4 regions of the Streptomyces thermocarboxydus genome follow, and region 4 is predicted to be linked to each of the others. Evidence: riboswitches for the same ligand, from Rfam matches in the RefSeq annotation. Region 4 holds a riboswitch; each other region holds the start of a gene.
What was found. Region 4 has a riboswitch for cyclic di-AMP ahead of AY578_RS19280 (transglycosylase SLT domain-containing protein). Riboswitches for the same ligand answer to the same signal wherever they lie in the genome.
Positions count from the first base shown of each region.

Region 1: another riboswitch for cyclic di-AMP. It lies ahead of AY578_RS24880 (M23 family metallopeptidase); the one in region 4 lies ahead of AY578_RS19280 (transglycosylase SLT domain-containing protein).
Region 2: another riboswitch for cyclic di-AMP. It lies ahead of AY578_RS13255 (LysM peptidoglycan-binding domain-containing protein); the one in region 4 lies ahead of AY578_RS19280 (transglycosylase SLT domain-containing protein).
Region 3: another riboswitch for cyclic di-AMP. It lies ahead of AY578_RS28925 (M23 family metallopeptidase); the one in region 4 lies ahead of AY578_RS19280 (transglycosylase SLT domain-containing protein).

Region 1 covers NZ_CP058273.1:5,389,390-5,392,854, forward strand. The annotation lists gene AY578_RS24870 (M16 family metallopeptidase) at 1-468, shown strand, start outside; gene AY578_RS24875 (M16 family metallopeptidase) at 465-1,853, shown strand; cyclic di-AMP (ydaO/yuaA leader) riboswitch at 2,053-2,218, shown strand; gene AY578_RS24880 (M23 family metallopeptidase) at 2,231-3,004, shown strand; gene AY578_RS24885 (GntR family transcriptional regulator) at 3,227-3,465, shown strand, end outside.
Region 2 covers NZ_CP058273.1:2,898,568-2,902,032, reverse strand. The annotation lists gene AY578_RS13265 (cytochrome P450 family protein) at 1-201, shown strand, start outside; gene AY578_RS13260 (LysM peptidoglycan-binding domain-containing protein) at 419-1,378, shown strand; cyclic di-AMP (ydaO/yuaA leader) riboswitch at 1,598-1,766, shown strand; gene AY578_RS13255 (LysM peptidoglycan-binding domain-containing protein) at 1,771-2,475, shown strand; gene eno (phosphopyruvate hydratase) at 2,744-3,465, shown strand, end outside.
Region 3 covers NZ_CP058273.1:6,343,891-6,347,355, reverse strand. The annotation lists gene AY578_RS28930 (SGNH/GDSL hydrolase family protein) at 1-354, opposite strand, end outside; gene AY578_RS28925 (M23 family metallopeptidase) at 605-1,531, opposite strand; cyclic di-AMP (ydaO/yuaA leader) riboswitch at 1,536-1,700, opposite strand; gene AY578_RS28920 (tyrosine-protein phosphatase) at 2,221-3,018, shown strand; gene AY578_RS28915 (DUF6126 family protein) at 3,050-3,178, opposite strand; gene AY578_RS28910 (helix-turn-helix domain-containing protein) at 3,175-3,465, opposite strand, start outside.
Region 4 covers NZ_CP058273.1:4,170,499-4,173,963, forward strand. The annotation lists gene AY578_RS19275 (HAD family hydrolase) at 1-791, shown strand, start outside; gene AY578_RS19280 (transglycosylase SLT domain-containing protein) at 755-1,225, opposite strand; cyclic di-AMP (ydaO/yuaA leader) riboswitch at 1,229-1,357, opposite strand; gene AY578_RS19285 (polyprenyl synthetase family protein) at 1,926-2,936, shown strand; gene AY578_RS19290 (LolA family protein) at 3,263-3,465, shown strand, end outside.

The sequences.
Region 1 (3,465 bases), 1.2 Mb from region 4:
GCCGTCGCGGCCGGGTTCGGCCTGCTGCGGCTGGCCGGGGCGCCGTCCCTGGGCTGGCTGGACGTGAAGACGTCCGGCGATGTCGAGGTGCCGGTGATCGAGGCCGCCATCGACGAGGAGCTCGCCCGGTTCGCCGAGGAGGGCCCCAGTGCCGAGGAGATGGAGCGCGCCCAGGCCCAGCTGGAGCGCGAGTGGCTCGACCGGCTCGGCACGGTCGCCGGGCGCGCCGACGAACTGTGCCGCTACGCCGTGCTGTTCGGCGACCCGCAGCTCGCCCTGACCGCCGTGAGCCGGGTCCTGGAGGTGACGGCCGAGGAGGTCCAGGAGGTCGCCAAGGCGCGCCTGCGGCCCGACAACCGCGCGGTGCTCGTCTACGAGCCCGTCGCCCCGGCGGCTGGTGACGCAGCCGCCGAAGCCACCGAAGCCGCCGCGGCCGCCGCCGACGAGAACGAGGAGACGTCGAAGTGACCGAGCTCGCCACGATGGAGTTCCACCCCCGGCCGCAGGCGGGCGAGGCCAAGCCCTGGGCCTTCCCGGCCCCCGAGCGCGGCTCCCTCGACAACGGCCTGACCGTGCTGCGCTGCCACCGCCCGGGCCAGCAGGTCGTCGCCGTCGAGGTGATCCTCGACGCGCCTCTGGACGCGGAGCCGGAGGGCCTGGACGGCGTCGCCACGATCATGGCGCGGGCCTTCTCCGAGGGCACCGACAAGCACTCCGCCGAGGAGTTCGCCGCCGAGCTGGAGCGCTGCGGCGCCACCCTCGACGCGCACGCCGACCACCCCGGCGTCCGCCTCAGCCTGGAAGTGCCGGCCTCGCGGCTCGCCAAGGGGCTCGGCCTGGTCGCCGACGCCCTGCGCGCGCCCGCCTTCGCCGACAGCGAGATCGAACGCCTGGTCCGCAACCGCCTCGACGAGATCCCGCACGAGCTGGCGAACCCGTCCCGCCGCGCCGCGAAGGAGCTCTCCAGGGAGCTGTTCCCGGCGAGCGCGCGCATGTCGCGCCCGCGCCAGGGCACCGAGGAGACCGTCGAGCGCATCGACTCCGCGGCCGTGCGCGGCTTCTACGAGAAGCACGTCCGCCCGGCCACGGCGACCGCCGTGGTGGTCGGCGACCTCACCGGCGTCGACCTGGACGCGCTGCTCGCCGACACCCTGGGCGCCTGGACGGGCTCCCAGGCGCAGCCGCGGCCCGTCCCGCCGGTCGTCGCGGACGACACCGGCCGCGTGGTCATCGTGGACCGCCCCGGCGCCGTGCAGACGCAGCTGCTGATCGGCCGTACCGGCCCGGACCGGCACGACCGCGTGTGGCCCGCGCAGGTGCTCGGCACGTACTGCCTCGGCGGCACCCTCACCTCGCGCCTGGACCGCGTCCTGCGCGAGGAGAAGGGATACACCTACGGCGTACGGGCGTTCGGCCAGGTGCTGCGCTCGGCCCCCGACGGCACGGGCGCGTCGCTGCTGGCCATTAGCGGCTCGGTCGACACCCCCAACACGGGCCCGGCACTGGACGACCTGTGGACCGTGCTGCGCACGCTGGCCGCCGAGGGCCTCACGGACGACGAGCGGGAAGTCGCCGTGCAGAACCTGGTGGGCGTGGCGCCGCTCAAGTACGAGACGGCCGCGGCCGTCGCGGGCACCCTGGCCGACCAGGTCGAGCAGCACCTGCCGGACCACTACCAGGCCGACCTGTACCGGCAGTTGGCCGCGACCGGCACGGTGGAGGCCACGGCGGCCGTCGTGAACGCCTTCCCGGTGGACCGTCTGGTGACCGTGCTCGTCGGTGACGCGGCGCAGATCAAGGAGCCCGTGGAGGCGCTCGGGATCGGCGAAGTCACGGTCGTCACGGCCGAGTAGGCGCGGCGGAACGCACGCGCGCGGGAGCCCCGGCGGCGGGAACGTCACCGGGGCTCCCTTATGCCCGAATTGGGGCGGAGGTTGCCTGTCTGCCCTGTGGGATGCGCTACAAAACCATGGATTCGTTTGGGGATTGCGAGATGTCCCGCTTAGCTTCGTGCGGGCTGTTCGTCGGGCAGTGCGCCGCATCCGCGGCACCGGACAGTCATCGCCGAGTCCCCGTACGGCGCGAGCCAGGGGAGCCGGGGACCCACACGTAGTCCCTGGGGTGAATCGGACGCCCGCGCGTGTCGCGAGGGTGTCCGTAGGAGACCTTCCTGCTCCGAACCCGTCAGCTAACCCGGTAGGCGAGAGGGAAGGAAAGGACCAGCTTGTACATGGCGTTCACCCGCGCCACCGGGAAGCACCGTCGTCCCAGCCGCGTCCAGCGCGGCACCGCCCGCGCCGCGGGCGTCGCGGCCCTCGCGGGCACCGGCGTCGTCGGCTCCTTCGCGGCCCCCGCGCTCGCCGCCGAACCGGCCGCCGCCCAGACCGGCCTCACCCCTGTCGTGACCCTCGGCGACGTGGTCGCCGACCGCATCGACGCCCAGGCCGCAGCCCAGCACGAGGCCGCCCGCGTGGCGGCCCAGGAGGCCGCGCGCAAGGCCGCCGAGGAGGCGGCCCGCGAGCGCGCCGTCGAGGAGGCGGAGAAGGCCCGCGCCGAGAAGGAGCGCGCCGCGCGTGAGGCGGAGCGCAAGCGCCTCAACACCTTCGTCTCCCCGATCCCCGGCTCCTACGTGTCGACCGGCTACCAGAGCGGCGGCGCCATCTGGTCGTCCGGCAGCCACACCGGGATCGACTTCCACGCCGCGAGCGGCACGCCCGTCCACTCCGTCGGCGTCGGCACGGTCGTCGAGGCCGGCTGGGGCGGCGCGTACGGCAACCAGGTCGTCATCAAGATGCACGACGGCACGTACACCCAGTACGGGCACCTGTCGTCGATCGGGGTGTCGGTGGGCCAGGAGGTCGCCGCCGGTGAGCAGATCGGCCTGTCCGGCGCCACCGGCAACGTCACTGGCGCCCACCTGCACTTCGAGGCGCGCATGTCCCCCGAGTACGGCTCCGACCTCGACCCGGTCGCCTACCTCCGGTCGCACGGCGTGAACATCTGAGGCGTCGTCGCGCCCTCCCCGCGGCGTAACCGACCCGCCCTCAAGCCCCGGCTCCCGCGAGCCGGGGCTTTCGCCGTTTTCGAACCCGTCCGCCCATGCGCCGCCTGTCCAAAAATTATGTATGGATTCCGGTCCGCCGTCGGAAATTGTCTCCGGTTGCAATAGAGTCACGAACGGACGTCAATCGTCGACGTTTCACGGGGATTAAGCCGGAGGTCGGTCATGCGTATTCCCGCGCACTCGGTGTGCACGGCGATCCGGGACGACATCGTCGCCGGTGTCTACGAGCGCGGGGGCCGGCTCACCGAGGAACTGCTCGCCCGCCGCTACGGGGTCTCCCGGGTCCCCGTCCGCGAGGCGCTGCGCACCCTGGAGGCCGAGGGGTTCGTGGTGACCCGGCGACACGCGGGCGCGTGCGTCGCGGAGCCCACCGAGCAGGAGGCCGCCGACCTCCTGGAGAT
Region 2 (3,465 bases), 1.3 Mb from region 4:
CACCTGGGCTACGGGCACGGGATCCACTACTGCCTGGGCGCCCCGCTCGCGCGCCTGGAGGGACAGACCGCGCTCGCCACGCTCCTGACGCGCCTTCCGGACCTCCGCCTCGCCGCCGATCCGTCCGAACTGCGCTGGCGCGGCGGCCTCATCATGCGGGGGCTGCGCACGCTTCCGGTGGAATTCTCCCCTCCCTGCTGAAGGGGGAGTTCAGGACAGACCTGACCTTCCTGCCCCTCCCCGGGGGCCGGTGTGCGGAAACCTGAAGCATGCTCAACTCTGTGATCTTCATGTGATCTGCACGGCATGAACTTGTGACAAGTGATCGAGTGCCTATACGTTCACCCATCAAGTACGGCGCGCTGCACGCTTTTGCTCGCCCCGTGCCGGTTCTTGTTGCCGAGTGAAAGGCTTCCGCATGCTCTCCGGGAACGGCCGACACCGTCGCCCCCGCCAGGCTCCGGCTCTGCTCGTCGCCGCCGGCGTGACCGGCTCCGCGATCGCGATCCCGCTCCTCGGCGCGGGCGCCGCCAACGCGGCGGACGGTGACACCTGGGACCGGGTCGCGGAGTGCGAGAGCGGCGGCTCCTGGAGCCAGAACACCGGCAACGGCTACTACGGCGGCCTGCAGTTGACCCAGGACGACTGGGAGAACTACGGCGGCCTCGAGTTCGCGCCCAGCGCCGACGCGGCCAGCCGCAATCAGCAGATCACCGTGGCCGAGAGAATCCTCGCCGACCAGGGTGTCGGCAAGTGGCGCGCCTGCGGCCTCCTCACGGGCCTGAACCAGGACACCGCTTCCCCGAACGTCGACCCGGGCGTGCCGACCGACGACGACCGGGACGACTCCCTGCTCGGGCTCGGCGGCACGGGCACTTCGTCCGGTTCCGCGGATTCCGGTGATTCGTCCGCTTCCCCCTCCCCGTCGGCGACGTCCGCTTCATCCGGTTCATCCGGTTCGTCCGGTAAGGCGACGAGTGGCGCGGGCGCCGACGCCTCCCCGTCCGCCTCCGCCACCCCTGAAGGTGACGAGTCGGACAAGTCGGGGCAGCGTACCGGTTCTTCGGCTGTCACCGAGTCCGAGGACAGCGGCTCGGGCCGCCACCGCGGTCCCAGCGCGGAGGAGGGCGCGACGGCCGACGCCGGGACCGCGTCGTCCGGCCGGCACGCCTCGCGCTCCGCGGACACGCCCGCCGGTATCGACGACGACCGCTACACCGTCCAGACCGGCGACAGTCTGGCCTCCATCGCCGACTCCCTTGCCTTGACCGGCGGATGGACGGCCCTCTACGTCGAGAACCAGCAGGTCATCGGCGACGACCCGAACCTCATCCTGCCCGGCCAGCGGCTCCTGGTGGACACCGAAAAGGCCGAATAGCGGTCGGAAACAGGCGGCCGAAGGCACCCCCGCGCGGCGGCAGTTGACGGAGCGATTAGAGCTGAATGTCCGTAATAAGGGCCATGAGAGATAGGTCTCAGAGGCCCTGATCATCTTTGAAATTCCGCCGATCGCGTGCTTACGGTCGTGACCGCTCGCCATCGCGGGCCCCGGCTGCCGCCACGCCGAATCCTGCCAGTGGCAGCACGGGAACAGTCGTCGCGTCATGCGCCGTAGGCAGGAGCGGGGGACCCAGGTAAGTGCCGCGACCGGACGGTTGACGTCCGGTACGGCTCGGGGTGAAGCCGCGTCCCGGGAGGGGCGTGGCCGGGCAACTCAACCGGCCCGAACCCGACAGCTCACCTCGTAGGCGTCGGTGAGGGGATCCAACCATGCTGTTTTCCGGCAAGGGCAAGCACCGTCGTCCGTCCAAGGCCACTCGCGCCATCGCCATCGCCGGTGTCACCGGCGCCGCCGTCGCCGGCCCGCTGATGGCGTCCGGCACCGCCTCCGCGGCCACCGCGTCCGAGTGGGACGCCGTCGCCCAGTGCGAGTCCGGCGGCAACTGGTCCATCAACACCGGCAACGGCTACTACGGCGGTCTGCAGTTCTCCGCCTCCACCTGGGCCGCGTACGGCGGCACCCAGTACGCCGCCACCGCCGACCAGGCCTCCAAGGCCCAGCAGATCGAGATCGCCGAGAAGGTCCTCGCGGGCCAGGGCAAGGGCGCCTGGCCGGTCTGCGGCACGGGTCTGTCCAACGCCTCCTACGACGGCGGCTCCGCCGAGGCGCCCAAGACCGAGGCCCCCAAGACCGAGGCCCCCGCCGAGCGCACCGAGCAGAAGGCATCCCGCTCCGCCGAGCGCCCGGCCGCCCCGGCCGAGGAGAAGGCGGCGAAGAAGACCGTCACCACCCCGACCGGCAAGAAGGTCGAGAAGGGCGACGGCGAGTACAAGGTCGTCAAGGGCGACACCCTCAGCTCCATCGCCGCGGAGCACGACGTCAAGGGCGGCTGGGCGAAGCTGTTCGACCTGAACGACGACATCATCGACGACGCCGACCTGATCTACCCGGGCCAGCAGCTGCACCTGAAGTAAGGGCAGACCGCGAGGTCCCTCCCGTCCCCCCACGGGCTCCCCGCCCCGGTGCGTTCTTCCCCCGTACGCACCGGGGCGGGGTCATGTCCGGATGCATTCCGGTCACGGTTTGCCGAAGAGGCTTTGTTCCGTACGGAAACAATCTACGCTCTGTTCTGTCCATGAGGCGGGCGGCGAGATGGCCGAACGCCCGGAGCCGGTTAGGCTCGGACTCGCAGGGCCCCCGCGGCCCCGCTCACCCGCGTCACATCCCAAGAAGGAGATGCTCGTGCCGTCCATCGACGTCGTCGTAGCCCGGGAAATCCTGGACTCCCGAGGCAACCCCACGGTCGAGGTCGAGGTCGGCCTCGACGACGGCAGCACGGGTCGTGCCGCCGTCCCGTCCGGCGCCTCCACCGGCGCCTTCGAGGCCATCGAACTCCGTGACGGCGACGCCGGCCGTTACCTGGGCAAGGGCGTCGAGAAGGCCGTACTGGCCGTCATCGAGCAGATCGGCCCGGAGCTCGTCGGCTACGACGCCACCGAGCAGCGCCTGATCGACCAGGCGATGTTCGACCTGGACGCCACCGACAACAAGGGCTCGCTCGGCGCCAACGCCATCCTCGGCGTCTCGCTCGCCGTCGCGCACGCCGCCTCCGAGGCCAGCGACCTGCCGCTGTTCCGCTACCTGGGCGGCCCGAACGCGCACCTGCTGCCGGTGCCGATGATGAACATCCTGAACGGCGGCTCGCACGCCGACTCCAACGTGGACATCCAGGAGTTCATGATCGCCCCGATCGGCGCGGAGTCCTTCTCCGAGGCGCTGCGCTGGGGCGCCGAGGTCTACCACACCCTCAAGAAGGTGCTGAAGGGCAAGGGCCTGGCCACCGGCCTGGGCGACGAGGGCGGCTTCGCCCCGAACCTCGGCTCCAACCGCGAGGCCCTGGACCTGATCCTCGAGGCCATCAAGGAAGCCGGCTACACCCCCGGCGAGCAGATCGCCCTGGCCCT
Region 3 (3,465 bases), 2.2 Mb from region 4:
CCCGGTGGTCACCATGACCGTCCCGGCCGCCGCCGCGAGCCGGGCGACCGCCTTCTCGAAGCGCTCGGCGACCTCGTCCGGGTCGGTGCCCGGGCGCAGGATGTCGTTGCCGCCCGCGCAGAAGGAGACCAGGTCGGGGGCGAGTTCGACGGCCCGGGGGACCTGGTCGGCCACGATCTGGTCCAGCAGCTTGCCGCGCACCGCGAGATTGACGTACCGGAAGTCGCCCTCGGGCCTGCGGTCGGCGAGCAGAACGGCGAGGCGGTCGGCCCAGCCGACGAACGCCCCGTCGGGGCCGGGGTCGCCGACGCCCTCGGTGAAGCTGTCCCCCACCGCCACGTACGACCCGATCACTGTTGCCTTGTCACTCTTCGAATCGTCTGCCACAGCCGGACATGATTCACCTTCGGATGTGACCTACGCGACCGTAGGCGGGGGTTGACGCGCGGTGAGATAAGCCACTTCAAGGTTTGGCCAAGCCAGGAATAGGTACGCCGCGGCGCGGACACGTGCCCTGGACACGGACCGGACACACCTGAGGCCGGGCCCCGTGGATCGGGGACCGGCCTCAGGCGTGCGTGTCAGGAAGGGTGCCGCTCGGGGGTCAGATGGAGACGCCCTTGCCGCGCAGGTACGCGATCGGGTCCACGTCCGAGCCGTAGTTCGGGGTGGTGCGGATCTCGAAGTGCAGGTGCGGGCCGGTCACGTTGCCGGTCGCACCGGAGAGACCGACCTGCTGGCCGGCGGTCACCGTCTGGCCCGCGGAGACGGACAGCGACGACAGGTGGGCGTACTGGGCGTAGTGGCCGTCGTTCAGCTGGATGACGACCTGGTTGCCGTACGCGCCGCCCCAGCCGGCGGAGACGACGGTGCCGGCGCCGACGGCCTTCAGGGGGGTGCCGGTCGGGACGACGAAGTCGGCACCGGTGTGGTAGCCGCTGGACCACATGTTGCCGGCCACCTTGTAGGCGGTGCCGACGCTGCCGCCGGACACCGGGGCGGTGAAGCCGGAGGCGGGGGCGGTCTGGGCGGGCGCCTCGTCGGAGGAGGACTTCTCGGCGGCCTTCTCCGCGGGCTGCTCGGCCGGCTTCTCGGCCTTGGGCGCGGCGGGCTTGGCGGCCTGCGGCGAAGTGGACTGCTTCGGCGTGCTCTTGGCGGCGGCCTTGCCGTCGATCGAGAGCTTCAGACCGGGGTGGATGAGCGACGGGTCGTCACCGACGGCCTCGCGGTTGTCCGCGTAGAGCTGCTTCCAGCCACCGTCGACGTGCTCGGCCTCGGCGATCTTGGCGAGGTAGTCGCCGGCCTTCACGGTGTACGTGCGGGTCTCGCCGTTCTTGTCGGCCTTGGCCTGCTGGCCGGTGACGGACAGCGACTGGACCGAGGCCTCGGGGGCGGACTGCGGCGTCGCGGCGTGGGCGCCGGTGGCGCCGAGGAACGGCAGGGCGAGAGCGGCGCCACCGGTTCCGGCGACGGCGATGGTGCGGGTGAAACGCTGAGCCTTGGTGCGGCGGTGCTTACCCTTCGCGGGCATGTCGAATTCCTCTCCGGCGCCTACGAGGTGAGCTGTCGGGTGCGGACTGGAGATGTCCGGCCGCGTTGCTGCGCGGCTTAACCCCAAGCCTGTTTCCGGGGTCCGGAACAGGCAGTTGTACCTGTGGGTCCCCCGCTCCTGCCGTACGTCGGGTCAGTGTGTGCGGGCTCCGGGCGGCGGCAGGATTAGGCGTCCGTCCGGATCGGTTGGGAACGTAAGCGACCGCGACGCGGCGAAACAAGCGCGGGTTCCCGCGAACCCGCTTTTTCCGTGATCGAAAGGGGGAAATGACGTCACCGTGCGTCGATCCCGTGAACGACGCGCGGGTGAATTCCCTTGTCATGAAAGGGGATTACGTGAACATGGCGACAGCACACGGTCACCGATATGACGATGCTCACGCGCCCCTTCCTCAATTCCCTTTCTATCGGGACACGTTCACCTCAAATACCCCAATCGGACAGACCGCCTCATCTATGACCAATACGGGCGGGACACCCGACGCAATCGCGACATCTCGATCATGGCGAGACCGGCCCGTAATCCGCATCTCAGGAACAAACAAAAAACGACACAACCCAACAGCACCAGGGTGTCCGACAACTCATTGCCCCAGGCAGGCATGTCGTATCGTCGAGTGGTGCCCGTCGACGAGCCGCGGCGACGGCGCGGAGTGGGAGGAGCCGTCCGTGACGCAGGAGATCCCGTCGACCGAGCCCCAGCTGACCGGGGTGCGCAACTTCCGCGACGTGGGCGGGCTGCCCACGATGGACGGCCGGCGGGTGCGGCACGGGGTGCTGTTCCGCAGCGGTCACCTCGCCCACGCCACCGCGGAGGACGCCGCCTTCCTGGCCTCGCTCGGCCTGCACACGGTGTTCGACTTCCGCAACGCGGCCGACCAGAAGCTGGAGGGTCCCGACGTCGCCCTGCCGGGCGTGCGCAACGTCAACCTGCCGCTGAGCGACCCGGCCGACGGCGCGGAGTTCTGGAAGATGGTGCGCGACGGCGACCTGGACCAGCTGCGCGCGATCCTCGCCGACGGCCAGGGCGCCGACCGGATGATCACCTCGTACCGGATGATCATCAAGGAGCGCACCTCCGAGCACTCGCAGGTGCTGCGCGCGCTCGCCGAGGACAGCGTCCCCGCGCTGATGCACTGTGCGGCCGGGAAGGACCGCGCGGGCCTGTCGGTGGCGGTGACGCTGCTCGCCGTGGGTGTGGAGCGGGACGCGATCGTCGAGGACTACCTGAAGTCCAACGCCAAGCACCGCCGCTACAAGGTACGGCGCAGCGGCAGCTCCGCCGAGGCCTACTCCCCCGAGGTCATGGAGCTGCTCAGCCCGCTCTTCGACGCGCGCGAGGAGTATCTGTCGGCCGCCTTCGAGACGGTCGAGGAGACCTGGGGCGGCGTGGACGCCTACCTGGAGCAGGGGCTGGGGCTCACCCCGGCCCACCGGGAGCGGCTGCGCGAGCGCCTGCTCGACTGACACCCGCCCCCGTACGCCGCCCTCGCGGCCGCTACTTCTTCGGCGCGATCTCGAAGAGGAAGTAGATGAAGGCCGCGAAGAGGTGCCCGACCACGATGTAGACGAACAGCCGGATCCACAGGGCCCGGGGGAACTTCTCCTCCATGTCCTTGCCGCTCACAGGGTCTCTCCAGGGGTAGGGCCCAGGCACAGGGTGGCCGTGGGACTTTGCAACAGGGTGTGCACGAACAGCAGCTCGACCCCGTCGGGGTCCTGCGCGGTGATGCGGTGCGGGGTGAGCGAGTCGAAGTGGGCGCTGTCGCCCGGGGACAGCCGGTGCAGGGTGTCCCCGAGGCGCAGCCGCAGCCGTCCCCTGAGGACGTACAGCCACTCCTCGCCGGGGTGGGCACGCACGATGTCTCCCTGGGAGCCGTGCGGCACATGGACCCGCAGCGCCTGCATGCCGCG
Region 4 (3,465 bases):
GCTCCCTCGCCGCCCTCGCCCGGGCCGCGCGGGCCGGTGCCCGGCACCTCGTGGTGACGGGCCGGCCGGCCCCCAGAGTGCGGCCGCTGCTCGACGACCTCGGCTGCACGGGGCTCGCGGTGTGCGGACAGGGCGCGCAGGTCTACGACGCCGCCGCGGGACGGATGCTGTGGTCGGTCCGGCTGGACCGGGAGCTGGCGGAGACCGCGCTCGGCAAGATCGAGGCGGAGGTGGGGGAGGTGTACGCCGCGGTCGACCAGGACGGGGTCGACGGGCTGACGCTGATCGAGCAGGGCTACCGGATGCCGCACCCGACGCTGCCGTCGGTGCGGGTGGAGCGGCGCGACGACCTGTGGGCGAAGCCGATCAGCAAGGTGCTGCTGCGCCACCCGGCGCTGTCGGACGACGCTCTGGCCGCGGCGGCCCGCTCCGTGGTCGGCTCGCTGGCCACGGTCACCATGTCGGGGCCGGGCACGGTGGAGCTCCAGCCGTGCGGGGTCACCAAGGCGACGGGTCTGGCGCTGGCCGCCGAGCACCTGGGGCTGCGCCCCGAGGACACGGTCGCCTTCGGGGACATGCCGAACGACGTCCCCATGTTCCGGTGGGCGGGCCACGGCGTCGCCATGGCCAACGCGCACCCTGAGCTCAAGGCGGTGGCCGACGAGGTCACCCTGTCGAACGAGGACGACGGCGTGGCCGTCGTCCTCGAGCGACTGTTCGGGCAGCCGGCCGGTGTCGGCCGTCAGAGGTCGGCTCAGTACGCGCCGAAGACGTTGTCGATCGAGCCGTAGCGGTCGGCGGCGTAGTTGCAGGCCGCGGCGATGTTGGCGACCGGGTCGAACGGGTCGAAGGCGGTGCCGGGCACGTGGTACGCCTGGAAGGTCGGGTCGATGACCTGCAGCAGGCCCTTCGACGGGGTGCCCTTCACGGCGTTGGAGTCCCACAGGTTGATGGCGGCCGGGTTGCCGGACGACTCCCGCATGATGTTGCGGTGGATGGAGTCGTAGGAGCCGGGGATGCCGTTCTGCGCCATGATGTCCATCGCCTCGCGGATCCAGCCGTCGAGGTTGTCCGGGTACGCGGTCGTGGAGGCGGCGGTCGTGGCCTGGGTCGAGGGGGCCGCGGAGGCGCTGGTGGCGCCGAACAGCGGCAGCGCGACCACGGCGACGCCGGTGCCGGCGACGGCGAGGGTGCGGACGAGGCGGGACGAAGCGAAAGCGGGCATGTCTGGGTTCCTCTCCTACGCCTGCGAGGTGAGCTGTCGGGTTCGGGCGGGAGAGTGCCCGGCCGTGCCCCTGCGGGCATGGCTTCACCCCGAGCCGTCCCGGCGCGGTGTCCGGTACGGCGGCTTACCTGGGTCCCCCGCTCCTGCCGTGCGTGAGTTGGTCGTCGGGTGTGATGCGGGTGGCGGCAGGACTAGGCGTCCACCCGGCAGGCCCGGAACGTATGCGAGAGCAGATGTCGGGAACAAGTGCGCCGATCACGCAACACCCCGTTTGATCTTGAGATGGGCGGTTTCGGCCGTTTGATCCTTTGCGATCGCCAAGCGTCAACTCCGTTGCGTGGAGCGGGAGGACGGGCGTGTGCGAGGGTGTCCGGGTGACCGTCGCGCGCGTGACTCACTTCACGGGACGGCGACGGCGGGCGCAATGGTGACCAAGAGGAATTCGCCCACCAATGGCGGCAAATCAGACTCCGGGGTGCGGCAGGATGGTTCGCGGGTCACTGTGTCCGGGAAGTCGAGGTATGTCCGTTGTTATCAGCCGATCAAAAACACTCCGCTTCTGATCCCGTATCGCCCTGCTTGTGACCCCGGGCCCTGGCGGTGATCGAAACCCGACCGGATACGCTGACTCGAGTGGTGGCAGCGACCTATCGACAAACCGTGTAACCGCCAGCAGACACCAGCAGACAGGAGACCCCTCGTGACCGTCGTCGGGCCGTTCGGGCTGAGCGTGCGGGACCAGGCTCTGGAAGCCGATGTCCAGGCCGGATTGACGGCTGTCGAGGAAGGGCTGCTCGAGGCCACCAAGAGCGAGGTGCCGTTCATCACGGAGGCCGCCCAGCACCTGGTGCGGGCCGGCGGGAAGCGGTTCCGCCCGCTGCTCGTCATGCTCGCCGCCCGGTTCGGCGACCCCTACGCGCCCGGCATCGTGCCGTCGGCCGTCGTGGTGGAGCTCACCCACCTGGCCACGCTGTACCACGACGACGTGATGGACGAGGCCGAGGTGCGCCGCGGGGTCGCGAGCGCGAACGCCCGCTGGGGCAACTCGGTCGCCGTGCTCACCGGTGACTTCCTCTTCGCCCGCGCCTCGCACATCCTGGCCGACCTCGGCCCGGAGGCCGTGCGGGTGCAGGCCGAGGCGTTCGAGCGGCTGGTCACCGGCCAGATCCTGGAGACCGCGGGCCCGCAGGACGGCCGCGACCCGGTCGACCACTACCTGGACGTGCTCGGGGGCAAGACCGGCTCCCTCGTCGCCGTCTCGTGCCGCTTCGGCGCGATGATGTCCGGCGCCGACGAGACCGTCGTCGACGTCCTCACCCAGTACGGCGAGCGGCTCGGCGTCGCCTTCCAGCTCGCCGACGACGTCCTCGACATCGCCTCCGACTCCCACGAGTCCGGCAAGACCCCCGGCACCGACCTGCGCGAGGGCATCGCCACCCTGCCCGTGCTGCGGCTGCGCGAGCGGGCCGCCCGGCTCGGCCTCGCCGAGGACCTCGCCCTGTGCGAGCTGCTCGACTCCGACCTCACCGACGACACCCGGCACGCCGAGGCGCTGCGCCTGCTGCGCGCCCACCCCGCACTCGGCCAGGCCCGCCGGGACACCGTGCGCTACGCCGAGGAGGCGCGCTCCGCGCTCGCCCCGCTGCCCGACGGCCCCGCCAAGTCGGCGCTGGTCGAGCTGTGCGACGCGGTGGTGCACCGGGCGGGCTGACCGGCTCCGGCCGCCCGTTCCGGTCGTCCTCCCCTGCCGTCCCCCGGCTGCCGTCCGGCCGTCCCCCGGCTGCCGCCCTGCCGTCCCCCGTACGCCTCCGGTACCCGGGTGACCCCTACGGGGCGGGTGAGGCGCCGTCGTCCCGTGTCATACCGCAGCAGTACGCGGAGTTGAGCCCGCGGTCTGACGATTCCGTCCCCCCGGTTTGGTCAGATGGACCACGACGGAGAACACCACTTCTCACCGGTTCGGGTGAGAATGGCGGCCCGGGCCGAACGGGTGCGAGAACACGGGACGGAAGCCGCCGCCGACCACGGAGGGCACACATGGCACCGAACGAGACCGACGACAGGACGACCGCGGGGGAGGCCGAGGAGCCGCGCGCCGGGCGCCGCAAGGCCGCGCGGTACGTGGTTCCCGTGACGGTGCTGGGCGTGGCGGCCGCGACGATCGGACTCGTCCCGGCGCTCGCCGACTCCGGCGACCCGGACCTGCCCGACATCACCGCCGCGCAGCTCGTCGAGAAGAT